One region of the Sphingobacterium kyonggiense genome, then DNA from elsewhere that is predicted to be linked to it. Evidence: riboswitches for the same ligand, from Rfam matches in the RefSeq annotation. Region 1 holds a riboswitch; each other region holds the start of a gene.
The links. A riboswitch is a leader RNA that binds a small molecule or an ion and turns the genes downstream of it on or off. The one in region 1 is predicted to bind S-adenosylmethionine.
Positions count from the first base shown of each region.

Region 2: linked by a shared signal. The riboswitch ahead of metE (5-methyltetrahydropteroyltriglutamate--homocysteine S-methyltransferase) and the one ahead of ABD676_RS09010 (5-oxoprolinase) in region 1 are both predicted to bind S-adenosylmethionine.
Region 3: linked by a shared signal. The riboswitch ahead of metF (methylenetetrahydrofolate reductase [NAD(P)H]) and the one ahead of ABD676_RS09010 (5-oxoprolinase) in region 1 are both predicted to bind S-adenosylmethionine.
Region 4: linked by a shared signal. The riboswitch ahead of ABD676_RS06825 (O-acetylhomoserine aminocarboxypropyltransferase/cysteine synthase family protein) and the one ahead of ABD676_RS09010 (5-oxoprolinase) in region 1 are both predicted to bind S-adenosylmethionine.

Region 1 is NZ_BAAAZI010000007.1:29,004-32,216, forward strand. Features, by position in the region: gene ABD676_RS09000 (DUF937 domain-containing protein) at 1-158, opposite strand, end outside; gene ABD676_RS09005 (DUF2891 domain-containing protein) at 225-1,325, shown strand; gene ABD676_RS09010 (5-oxoprolinase) at 1,435-1,695, opposite strand; SAM-I-IV-variant riboswitch at 1,757-1,851, opposite strand; gene ABD676_RS09015 (hypothetical protein) at 2,072-2,536, opposite strand; gene ABD676_RS09020 (hypothetical protein) at 2,645-3,213, opposite strand, start outside.
Region 2 is NZ_BAAAZI010000004.1:332,203-335,415, forward strand. Features, by position in the region: gene ABD676_RS02555 (TonB-dependent receptor domain-containing protein) at 1-1,354, shown strand, start outside; SAM riboswitch class I at 1,528-1,627, shown strand; gene metE (5-methyltetrahydropteroyltriglutamate--homocysteine S-methyltransferase) at 1,700-3,213, shown strand, end outside.
Region 3 is NZ_BAAAZI010000012.1:84,800-88,012, reverse strand. Features, by position in the region: gene ABD676_RS15115 (SusC/RagA family TonB-linked outer membrane protein) at 1-515, opposite strand, end outside; gene rimM (ribosome maturation factor RimM) at 765-1,292, shown strand; SAM riboswitch class I at 1,437-1,537, shown strand; gene metF (methylenetetrahydrofolate reductase [NAD(P)H]) at 1,583-2,539, shown strand; gene ABD676_RS15100 (glycosyltransferase family 117 protein) at 2,696-3,213, shown strand, end outside.
Region 4 is NZ_BAAAZI010000006.1:444,363-447,575, forward strand. Features, by position in the region: gene ABD676_RS06825 (O-acetylhomoserine aminocarboxypropyltransferase/cysteine synthase family protein) at 1-1,209, opposite strand, end outside; SAM riboswitch class I at 1,466-1,578, opposite strand; gene ABD676_RS06830 (hypothetical protein) at 1,759-2,190, opposite strand; gene dapA (4-hydroxy-tetrahydrodipicolinate synthase) at 2,355-3,213, opposite strand, start outside.

The DNA.
Region 1 (3,213 bases):
GGGCTCTTTTGCGCATTGTAATTTAATGCAGACATCATCAAAGGAATTGCGGCAGAAACAACCCACTGCGTTTGATTTTTGTCTAGTCCAAGTTTTTCAGAAATCCCTTCTGTTGCTTGGGAGCCTATGCTGCCTGAAATTAGATCTGTAAAATTCATGTTTTGGTTTATTTTAATTATTAAATATTAAATTTACGAATCAAATATAGAGCCAAATACATTATTATGAAGAATATAGCCCTTAGCCTATTTTCATGTTGTACACTTTTGTTGACAGCATGTAATAGTACAGATAAAAATACAGCGCCAAAGCCAATAGAAGAAATCAAATTAACAGCCGATATTGCCAAATCTATATTCGCCCTTCCAACCCATTGTTTAGAGGTTGAATACCCGAATAAACTGGGACAAGTATTAGGCTCCGATGCCGATTTAAAATCACCAAAAACCTTACGACCTGTATTTTACGGATGCTTTGATTGGCACTCCTCCGTTCATGGCTATTGGTCCATCATCAAATTGATGAAACAATTCCCAGAACTGGATACGGATGGTAAAATCCGTGCTCTTTTGAACCAACATATCACTTCAGAAAACGTTGAAATTGAAAAAGCTTTTTTTGAGGATCCCAATAATTTGAGTTTCGAAAGAACCTATGGTTGGGCTTGGTTATTTAAATTGCAGGAGGAGTTACACACTTGGGAGGATGCTGATGCTAAACGTTGGGAATCGGCTTTAAAACCATTAGTGGATCTATTGGTAAAAAGATACCAAGAATACCTGCCTAAACTCGTCTACCCTATTCGCGCAGGGCAACATGATAACTCTGCCTTTGGATTATCACTTTCTTTGGATTATGCTAAAACAATGAAAGATCAAGCATTCATCAAAAGCATAGAGGATAATTCTAAAAGGTTATTTGCAAAGGATAACCTATGCAACTTAGCCTATGAACCTTCAGGCTATGACTTCCTATCACCATGTTTAGAAGAGGCCTTTCTAATGAGTAAAGTGTTGGAACCAGGACGCTATGATGCTTGGTTGAAAGCATTTTTACCGAGTCTTTATGAGTCTGGATTTCATTTGGAACCAGCAATCGTTAAAGACCGTACCGATGGCAAATTGGTACATCTGGATGGATTAAACTACAGTCGTGCAGCTTGTTTATTTGGAATTGCAAAAGCCGTTCCTTCCTTAAATCATTTAAAAGATTTGGCGAATGAACATCTAGCATTTTCTATCAATAATATTAGTTCCCAAGATGATTACATGGGCACCCATTGGTTAGGAACTTTTGCCTTATATGCATTATCCGAAAAACCTTAAATACTCCATATTATTATTAATTGGAAAAAACTCATTAAAGTTTTTCAAAGACGGTATTCCTAAAAATAGCGGCAGTTAGAGTTTATCTTCCTGCCGCAGATAGAACATTTTAATCCAACGGTACAAGTTTATTTGCTTCGAGGCGAACAGCAATACGTTGAATCTGAGTAAAACCATCTAGGCTATGAATAATAGCCGAGAGATCAATGCCTCGATTGGAGAGAGTCGATAACAAGGCATTCCGGAAAGCAGTCTTACTACTGCCCCAGTTGGAACGCACAAGCTCATTGTTTAAAATGACCAATTCTTGCGTAGAATAATGATGAAATTGCTCTACTAAATGTTGTTGAAAATCTTTTGTGTGTGACATACAATTCTTGTTTATTTCATTAAACCATCATTGCATCCAGAAAAGAAGGGTGTTGTTCCTATTATATTCGTTTATTTTGGCAGGAAACCCGTATTAATTTACCACCGCGGTGCCGACACTCGGTTGGTATTGCTTGCGCAATTCTGAATACTCTACAAACTTAGTAGATTATTTTTGAATTGACAATAGAAAAACAATCTTTTTTTGATTTATACTTGAAATGGGGACATTAAAAGTAGATTTTATAAAGTAAAATGGTTTACCAACATGCAGTTATTATACCTAAAAATCAAGCAATTAAACCTAGCTTCTACTGTGTATCTGTTAAAAAAAATGATTACAGAACTTAAAAAAATAAAACAATAGAAATTGCTATTTACCAAAACTCGGCAATGGGTAATTTATAAAATGTAGTATCTTTTGTTGATTGCCAAGGCGCCAAACCAAAAGACCAAGTCTTTTCTTTTTTATCTAACATTCGCGCAAAAGATTGATCACCCCAGCTATATTCCACTTTATAGGTTTGACCCGTATCATGAAGCTCCCCGAACATCCTGGGAGTTGAGGTACCTGAAACGCCATTGGTATACATAATCACCTTATCAAACTGCAGACTCGTACCTTCCGGTATTTTCTTAATCAGTTTAACTTCTGGATTTTGCAATTTTATTCGATCATGATACCACTGAAACGAAGGATTTAGGCTATCTAGAAGAACCACGGGATATTTAGAATCTACTGGTTCCTTCTCTTGAAAAAGCCATACTGTTCTTTGAAGATTTAATTTATCCCCTACATAGGCAGCAAAGGGTTGCATCTCACTGATATTCCGCGTTTTCATTTTAATTGTGCTATACAGTAAGAATCCAAAAAGCAGCAAACTAACTGTTATCACCAAGATCAAGATTCGAATAGCTTTCTTTCTTTTTTGCGCCATTAGTTAAGTCAGTTATTTTTTCTCTGTGAAATACATTTCCGTTAATTTGTCAGAAGATATCAAATTTAATTGAAATGATTCTTGGGAAGTAATATTGGCATCTATGGTTTGTTCTTCATAATCCGTAGAATTCAATTCCTGACTTGGTTTATGATGAGTGCTCATGTTTTTATTCATTGCGACTTTTAGTTGCCCTTGGTTATTTTCAATCACCTTAAACCAACCAAAACCTACTTTGGAGGCAACTCGCTCACCGGGTTTCATCGTTTCAAATCTTCCGAAGTACATATCTCCTGCCTTTGGTGTTTCTTGAATTGGAGTCACCTGATCGGCATAAGAGGGTTTTGGACGTAAGGAATCATACGTTAAATAGGCGAAGAAACCGATAAAAAAGAGCGTCATGATATAACCGACAATGGTCAGTTTAAATCGATAGGGAGCTGCAGGAACTTCATGCTCCTTTTGTTTGACCAAGGCATGCATTTCTCCTGTCCATTTTCGCTTTGGGATGGTTTTATTGGTTGATAGATCCCAATATAAGGGAGCAGCGTTTTTATTATATATTCTGAAGAAGGCGGTCC
Region 2 (3,213 bases), on a different contig from region 1:
CGGAAAAGGCATTATAGCACAATTCGGTGTAAAATACCTAAATGATGACCGCGTAGGCGGACAGATTGATTTCAATGAGAAAACCGATAAATTCACGACAAATCACTACGGTCTAGGATTCAAAAATGAACGCATTGAAGGATTTGGTAAACTGGGTTATGTATTCCCAACCAATAAACACCGTAGTATTGGTTTACAATTATCAGCTAGTCGTTATAAGCAAGACAGTTATTTTGGATTAACTGGCTACGATAATGAGCAACAGTCTATGTATGCTAACCTTCTTTTCCAGGATATTTTTTCCAGTGTGGCCCATAAATACAAAGTTGGTGCTTCATTTCAATACGACAAATTCGATGAAGATTTAAGTCGTGTTAACAGCAGCAACAATTTTGCTTATCAATTTGGACGTAAAGAGTCTGTCGCTGGTGCGTTCTTAGAATATACGTACAGCCCGACTGAAAAGTTTGATGCTGTTCTAGGAATTCGTCAGGACTATAACAATCTATATGGTTGGTTTACTACCCCTCGTGCGGTATTACGTTACGAACCTATCTTAGGTACGACCTTCCGTATCAGCTCAGGACGTGGACAACGTACAGCGAATATCTTTGCTGAGAACCTAGGTATTTTTGCTTCCAGTCGCGAGATCCGCAACTTAGATCAATTAGCTAATGGATCCAATGCTTATGGTTTAAAACCAGAAGTTTCTTGGAACACTGGACTAATGTTTGATCAAAGCTTCCAATTATTTGGTCGTGAATCAGGTATTGCCATTGAATTATTCCACAATACTTTCCAAAATCAGGTAGTAGTGGATTTCGAAAATCCTGATCAAGTTGCATTCTATAACTTGGATGGAAAATCTTATTCCAACAGTTTACAAGCTGATTTCCGTTTTATGCCTGCAAATCACTTTGAGGTTCGCATGGCTTATCGTATGTTGGATGTACAGACTGACTATGAATCCGGCAAATTACAAAAACCACTTACGGCAAAACACCGTGGATTCTTAAACTTAGCCTATAACCTTCATTCAGGATGGAGTTTTGATTATACGCTAAACATGGTTGGCAAGAAGCGTTTGCCAAATACCAGTACAAATCCAGCGCCTTACCAATTGGCAAATCAATCCGATGCCTATGTGACTATGAATGCACAGGTTAGTCGTACATTCGGTAAGAACAAAAACTTTGACATCTATATCGGTGGAGAAAACTTAACAAATTTTTACCAGAAGGACCCAATCTTGGCTTACGATGATCCATTTGGTTCTAACTTCGATACGAATATGCTTTGGGGTCCAATCGCAGGACGTATGTTTTATACCGGTATCCGTTACCATATAAAATAATTCCATAGCTAATCAGAAACCATTACCCTCAGCTTATTTATATGAGCTGAGGGTAATTTTTTTGAGGATGAGGGTATACAGTTCACTTAAAAGCTCCTTGAATAAGAATGTGTAGCAACCCAATAAAAAAATATTTTCTTGCTATTATAAAATCTAATACATAACTTAGCCACCGCTTATAGAGAAAGGCAGAGGGACTAGACCCAATGAAGCCTTAGCAACCTGTCACTTGACAAGGTGCTACATTCTACCCCCGAAAGGGAAAGATAAGCTGGCCATACTAGCCCTTAGTAGCCTTCTCTTAGCAAACAACTTTAGTGAAAAATTAATTAAGTAGAATACTTTATGTTATTAACGAACAATTTAGGTTACCCACGTGTGGGCGCATTCCGCGAATTGAAGAAAGCTAACGAAGCTTACTGGGCGAAAAAGATCAGCGCGGAAGAATTATTGCAAGCAGGACTGAAAATCCGTGAAGGCAACTGGAAGACTCAAAAGGACGCAGGAATTGACCTGATCCCTTCTAACGACTTCTCCTTTTATGATCAAGTCTTAGACCTTTCTCTTACTGTAGGTGCTATCCCAGCACGTTACAACTCTTTGTTAAACAAAATCGACCGTCAGTATAACCTAGATTTATACTTTGCTATGGCGCGTGGTTTCCAAGAAGGAGGAGTAGATGTAACGGCGATGGAGATGACCAAATGGTTCGACACCAACTACCACTATATCGTTCCTGAATTCGTGAAAGATCAGTCTTTCAAATTGACTTCAGAGAAATTCCTTAGCGAATACAATGAAGCTAAACAACAAGGAATTGAAACAAAACCGGTAATCTTAGGTCCTATTTCTTACTTATTATTAGGTAAAGAAAAAGAATTTGGCTTTAACCGTATCGACTTAATCGATAAATTACTTCCGGTTTACGAAGAAATCTTAGCAAAATTGGCTGATGCTGGCGCGCAATATGTTCAGATCGATGAGCCATTCTTAGCTTTAGATATCGATGATGCAACCCGTGCGCTTTATGGTAAAGTTTTTGAAAAACTTGCTGCAGCAGCTAAAGGCATCAAATTAATCGTTGCTACTTACTTCGAGGCATTACGCGATAATGAGGATACGGCATTAGCACTTCCAGTACACGCGCTTCACCTAGACCTTGTTCGTGGTGAAAACCAACTCGACTCTATATTAGCTAAAGTACCTGCAAACCTAACCCTTTCTTTAGGTGTGGTTGAAGGCCGTAACATTTGGAAAAATGACTACGAGAAATCTTTAGAAAAAATCAAACAAGCTGTAGATAAATTAGGAAAAGACCGCGTATGGGTTGCTCCTTCTTCTTCTTTACTTCATGTTCCTTTTGATTTAGACAATGAACAAAACGAAGAATCTCTTCCTGCGGAAGTGAAAAACTGGTTAGCATTTGCTAAACAAAAATTAGCTGAAGTAAAAGACTTAGCTGTATTAGCTGAAGGTGATGTAGATGCAGATACGCAAAAACGTTTTGAAGCAAATAAAGCTGCAAACGAAAGCCGTCGTACTTCTCCATTAATCCACAGACCAGAAGTTAAAACTCGTGTTAGCAATATCACTGATGATGATGCTACTCGTACTTCTAAATTCAATGACCGTAAAGTTGCGCAACAAGCGAAGTTCAACCTTCCAGCATTCGCAACAACTACAATCGGTTCATTCCCACAAACAAAAGACGTTCGTAAATGGAGAGCAGACTTGAAAAAAGGATCTATCTCTCAAGAGCAATACGATAAAGAAATCGCTGAAGAAACAGAAAGAACTATCCGTCTACAAGAGCAATTGGATATCGATGTATTAGTACATGGTGAATTCGAGCGTAATGA
Region 3 (3,213 bases), on a different contig from region 1:
GCAGCTTTACCGTTTAACATGTTCTCAACAGTAGGAGTCGTAATGTCACGAAGCTTCTCGCCCTTTACAGCCTGCATCGCTCCTGTTAAACTTTCTTTCTTCTGTTGGATACCGTATCCAACGATCACTACTTCATCAATCTCATCTGTTTTTTCAGATAGTGTGACTGACATGCTAGTTCCGCTTACAACACGTTGTAATTCGGAATACCCTAATGCTTGGAATACCAAGGTTTGACCAGGTTTAGCGTTGATGCTGAACTTACCAGCTTCATCTGTCGAAGTTGCTACACTAGGATCTTCCTTTACTCGAATGGTAACTCCTGATAAAGGACCGCTTGGTCCACTAACTGTTCCAGTTACTTGTTGTTGGTTCGCAACATGAACTAAGGAAGCAGTCCTTCCGATTTCATTAGCCTGTGTGAGAGTAGGACTAAGAAATGCTAAAAGTAATGCAGAGCCTATTGGGTAAATGGCTCTTGCAAACATAGGCGTGTAATTGCTTTTGTTTCTCATAACATATAGTAATTGTTAAATTTTTGACTCCTAAGAATCATAAATAGATTTATGAAGACCAATATTAATAGAATGTTAATTATGCGAAATAAAATAAATGAACTCAATCGATTGTCCTATTTAACGCAATCGTTTGTTTTTTATTGAATTGTATCATGTAAAATTTTTAGTAAAGTAAGTAATAGACTTTGAAAACATATTTATGAGTGTATTTCTAGAATCATTACCTTTGTGCTGAAATACTAAAAAATGAATAAAGATCAGAGTTTCTATATAGGTTATGTAAGCAAAACCCGCGGATTAAAAGGTGAAGTGCAGTTATTCTTTGAATTTGAAGATTATGCAGAATTAGATTTAGACGTCATTTTCTTGGAAATTGATAAGAAATTAGTACCATATTTCGTGGAGAATGTAAAACTTCACAATAATAGTACTGCCTATGCATGGTTTGAAGATATAGATCATATTGACAAAGCACAACCTTTGGTTCATAAGAAAATGTATTTGCCTATTGAGAAAATGCCAGAGCGTGATCCTGATGATTTCAGATACAGCGATTTAATTGGATATTTGGTAATTGATGAGCAAGAAGGAGAGTTGGGTGAAATTACACAAGTGCAGGAGATGCCACAACAATTTATTGCTACCATCAACATGGAAGACAAAGAAGTTATGTTTCCCCTGAATGAAGACTTTATAGTAGGTATCGATCCGGAAGAAAAAGTAGTGGTATTGCAATTACCAGAGGGATTAGTGGATATGTATTTGGAGCAGTAATCCATAATGATATAAGAATTTTAAGCCATTGGATTTCGTTCAATGGCTTTTTTTGTGGGTTTTATTGGACAATTTTCAGGATGTATTTCGTTTAATTTTAGAAATTCATTTTGAGATTAACGGACGAATAACGATATTAGCCCTCGCTTATAGAGAAAGGCAGAGGGAATAGACCCGCTGAAGCCTTAGCAACCTGACCCTTGTCAAGGTGCTACATTCTACCCCAAATAAGGGAAAGATAAGCTGAGACCAGTTTTCACTGCGTTTTCTCTAAGCCCTAATTGTATTATATGAAGATTGTAGATCATATCAAGAATGCCAATGGCAAGACCTTGTATTCTTTTGAGTTGTTACCACCAGCAAAGGGCCAGGGGATTCAAAGCATATTTAAAACCATGGATGAATTGATGGAGTTTAAGCCACCATTTATCGATGTTACTTATCACCGCGAAGATTACCTATATAAACAACATACCAACGGCTTACTTGAACGTGTTTCTTATAGAAAGCGTCCTGGTACAGTAGCTATCTGTGCCGCTATCATGAGTAAATATAAAGTTGATGCTGTACCGCATTTGATCTGTGGAGGTTTTACCAAAGAAGAGACAGAAAATGCCTTGATCGATCTTAATTTCCTAGGTATTGATAATGTTTTGGTGTTACGTGGCGATGCTCGTAAAGGTGATTCTGACTTTATTCCTACGGAAGGTGGACATGCTTATGCCATCGATCTATTGGAACAGGTAGCGGATATGAACAGAGGACAGTATTTGCATGAAGATATTGGCAGTTCGGAGAAAACTGACTTCTGTATTGGTGTTGCAGGATATCCGGAGAAACATTTCGAAGCACCAAACTTTAATACGGACTTTAAATGGTTGAAGAAGAAAGTGGCCATGGGTGCTGAATTTATCGTTACGCAGATGTTCTTTAACGTAGAAAAATACAAGGAATTTGTCACCAAATGTAGAGAACATGATATCCATGTCCCTATTATTCCGGGATTAAAGCCATTGACGACAAAAAATCAATTGATCACCTTGCCAAGAATCTTCCACTTGGATATTCCTGAGGACTTAAGTGATGCTGTTGAAGCTTGTAAAAACAACGCTGAAGTACGTCAAGTTGGTGAAGAATGGCTAGTACAACAGTGTAAGGAGTTGATAAACTTTGGAGCACCGGTATTGCACTTTTATACCATGAGTAATCCAGGACCTACAAAAAAAATCGTAGAAAAACTCGTATAACGAACTAACCAACCCTTATATATTACCCTAAAGACGGAATTACTTCCGTCTTTTTCTTTTTTCAGCATATCAGGTGTCGAAGCTGTTAAATAGTGTTAAGCCATCATGGTCTTTCAATTTACTTGGTTAATTTTATTAGCACAACTAACCACAAATATGAAATATAATAGAATCAACAATCTTTTAGGATGGCTTTGTGGTATCATAGCCTTTTTAATCTATTCCTTTACGACGGAGAAGTTTAGCAGTTGGTGGGATACAGGAGAATTTATTGCCTCGGCTTATAAATTAGAAATCGTCCATCAGCCGGGTGCTCCATTGTTTCTCATGCTGCAAAATGTGTTTTCTAATTTGGCATTAGGTGATGCCACTAAAATAGCCTATTGGATGAATATAGGTTCTGCAGTATGTAGTGGAATGACCATTGTGTTCTTGTTTTGGACCATTACAGCAATCGCCAGGAAATTAATCGCAAAAGGCGAAGAATTGGACTTTACTCAGCAAGTAAAGATCTTTGGTGCCGGTTTGGTTGGTGCTTTAGCGTACAGCTTTTCCGATACATTCTGGTATTCAGCCGTAGAATCCGAAGTATATGCTATGTCGTCCCTGTGTACAGCTGTTGTATTCTGGTTAGCCTTAAAATGGGAGCAAAGAGCCGATGAACCCGATGCTAA
Region 4 (3,213 bases), on a different contig from region 1:
TTTCTTTTGATCCGCATCACTTAATTGTTGATGCGTCGTAGCTGCTGGGTGAATAATTAATGTCTTTGCATCACCAACATTGGCTAAATGGCTGATCAATTCTAAAGAATCAATGAACTCATTTGCTTTTTCCACGCCACCTTTCACGGTGAATGATAATACTGCACCATAACCGTTTTTCAGGTATTTCTGTGCATTCTGGTGGTATGGGTGATTTTTCAATCCTGGATAGCTTACTTTTTCCACTTGCGGATGAGCATCTAACCATTGAGCTATTTCTAAAGCATTATCCACATGACGTTGAACGCGTAGGGACAGAGTTTCTAAACCTTGAACCAATAACCATGAATTGAATGGTGAAATGGCAGGACCAAAGTCACGTAAGCCTTCTACACGAGCACGAATAATAAATTGTATATTTCCAAAAGGACCATTCTCACCAAATACATCCGAGAATACTAGTCCATGATAACCCTCAGAAGGCTCTGAGAATTGCTTGAACTTACCATTGCCCCAGTTGTAATTTCCACCATCAACGATTACTCCACCAATGCTTGTTCCATGACCACCGATCCATTTAGTAGCAGATTCAACCACGATGTTCGCTCCGTGCTCTAAAGGTTTGAATAAGTAACCGCCTGCACCAAATGTATTGTCAACGATCAATGGAAGATCATGTTTTTTGGCAACTGCAGCAATCTTTTCAAAATCAGGAATGTTATAACTTGGGTTACCAATAGTTTCAACATAGATTGCTTTGGTTTTATCGTCGATTAATGCTTCAATTTTATCGGCATCAGAATCTTCTGCGAAACGAGCTTCAATACCCAATCGCTTGAAAGAAACCTTGAATTGATTATAGGTACCACCATAAAGATTAGATCCAGCCACAAAGTTCTCTCCAGATTCCAAAATGTTTGTCAATGCAATGAATTGAGCTGCTTGACCTGAAGATACCGCCAATGCTGCAACACCACCTTCTAGAGCTGCAATGCGTTTTTCAAATGCATCTGTTGTCGGGTTCATGATACGTGTATAGATGTTTCCAAATTGCTTTAAGGCAAAAAGGTTGGCACCATGTTCCGCATTGTCGAAAACATAAGAAGTAGTCTGATATAATGGTAATGCTCTTGAACCAGTAGTAGGGTCTACTTCTTGTCCAGCATGAACTTGTAGTGTTTCGAATTTTAGGTTTTTATTTTCTGACATGATATGTGTAATTTTTAATGTGATAAAATGAATTGTTTTGCTAGCCTTTTCTGTCTTTGAGGGAGGTCGTCTTGATTGCTGATGTATACTGTTTTCCCAGGCCTATGTTTAGGGAAGGTCTGATACATGAGGACGACTAACGCATTCGCGCTTGACAGACTGCTAAGCAAATAAGGGAATTTGTGTTTCTTACCGTCGGCTTTGCGACAGCACACAATAAATTAGATCTTGAAATTGTAATTGTCATAGTCTATTTCATTTATATGCTCCTAAGCATTATTGCTTCGGACAGGAATTGGCACCTTTTCAATTTTCTTGAAGGTTGCCAGTGGGTCATAGAGCCAGTCTCTCGCCACTTCTTTATAAATCAAGACCATTCATTTGGAAGGTGTTGATTAGTGTACTACGATTGAAGTACGCCGCAAATATAATGTCCACAATCAATATTTGCAATCTTTTTTTCAAAAAAAGAAGAGCTCTCTATCGATTCTTGTTTGAAAAGATGTCGATAAAAAGCTCTTTTATAAGTAGTTATTTGTCTTTTGAGTTCTAAAAACCCGAACGCGTAGGCTCGCGCATTTCGACTATTTGATCAACGATATATCTTGAATTTCCACGCCAAGGGATAACACCCTTATATTCTTTGTAATGCAAATCGAAAATTTTACCACTGTTACGTGTTAGGATTTGATAGATGGAATCTGACTCAATGGAGAATTCAAATTCATTGTTCGATAATCCAGTACTGGCACTCTGCGTACGCAATCCCGTTTGTATCAACTTTCCCTCGTAGGTTTTAAACAAATTCCCTTTCTTTACCGCAAAATTCAACTCCCCGGTTTTTACACCATCTCCAAAAACAAAATAATACTTCCAATAGAATGCCCCTGCAAGTACGATTAGAACAATTAGAATTAACCAGCTAAAGAATTTCTTGATTTTTGAAGGTCCTTTCTCAGGCAGTTGGTTTGACTTTTCCATAGTGTTTTTTTGATTTCGTTTGCAAAAAGAATACCTAAAAATAAGAACTCCATTACATTATCTAACTATAAAGCGTATAATTTTTTGAATTGTAGATATTCATGTAGACGAATGTGTGAATTTATAGAAAAAGAAAAGGCCCCAGTATAGGGGCCTCTTATATATTAAGCAAGAATGCTCATTTCATCTTCGATGGCTTGTTTGGTCTTTTCCGACACAGGCACTAAAGGTAATCGAACTTGATCCGTTCCGTAGCCTTTCTTTTCTAAGATGTATTTTACGCCTGCTGGGTTTCCTTCAACAAAACAAAGATCAATTATTTTTAAAGTCTCCAAATGTATTTTTCTTGCTTCATCAAAATTTCCTTCACGGCAAAGATGGGCTAGGGCAGAAACTTTCTTCGGATAGGCATTTCCTAAAACAGAAATTATCCCTGCAGCACCCATGGCCATCATTGGCAAGGTGATGGGGTCATCTCCTGAAATCAAAAGAAAATCTTTTGGTTTATCACGTAGGATTTCACTGAACTGCGCAAAAGAACCAGAAGCCTCTTTTGTCGCAACAATGTTTTTAAAGTCCTTTGCTAAGCGGATAGTTGTTGCAGGGCTCATGTTGCTCCCTGTTCTACCAGGAACATTGTATAATATGATTGGTAAGGGCGATGCCTCTGCAATTGCTTTATAGTGTTGGTATATACCTTCTTGTGTCGGTTTGTTGTAATATGGAGAAACCGACAAGATCGCAACATAATCCAAAACGTCAAAGTTTTTGATCTGCTCTACGATTTCTTGCGTATGGTTGCCACCGATACCAGCAACTAATGGGATACGTTTATTAACATGCTTCGAAGTAAATGCCCAAACCTGCTTTCGCTCAGCTTGACTCAGGGTTGCAGTCTCTCCGGTTGTTCCTAGAGATACTAAATAATCCATTCCGCTCTCGATCTGAAAGTCGATTAAGCGCCCTAAGGTTCCGTAATCTACAGTACCATCTGCATTAAATGGCGTAACTAAAGCTACACCT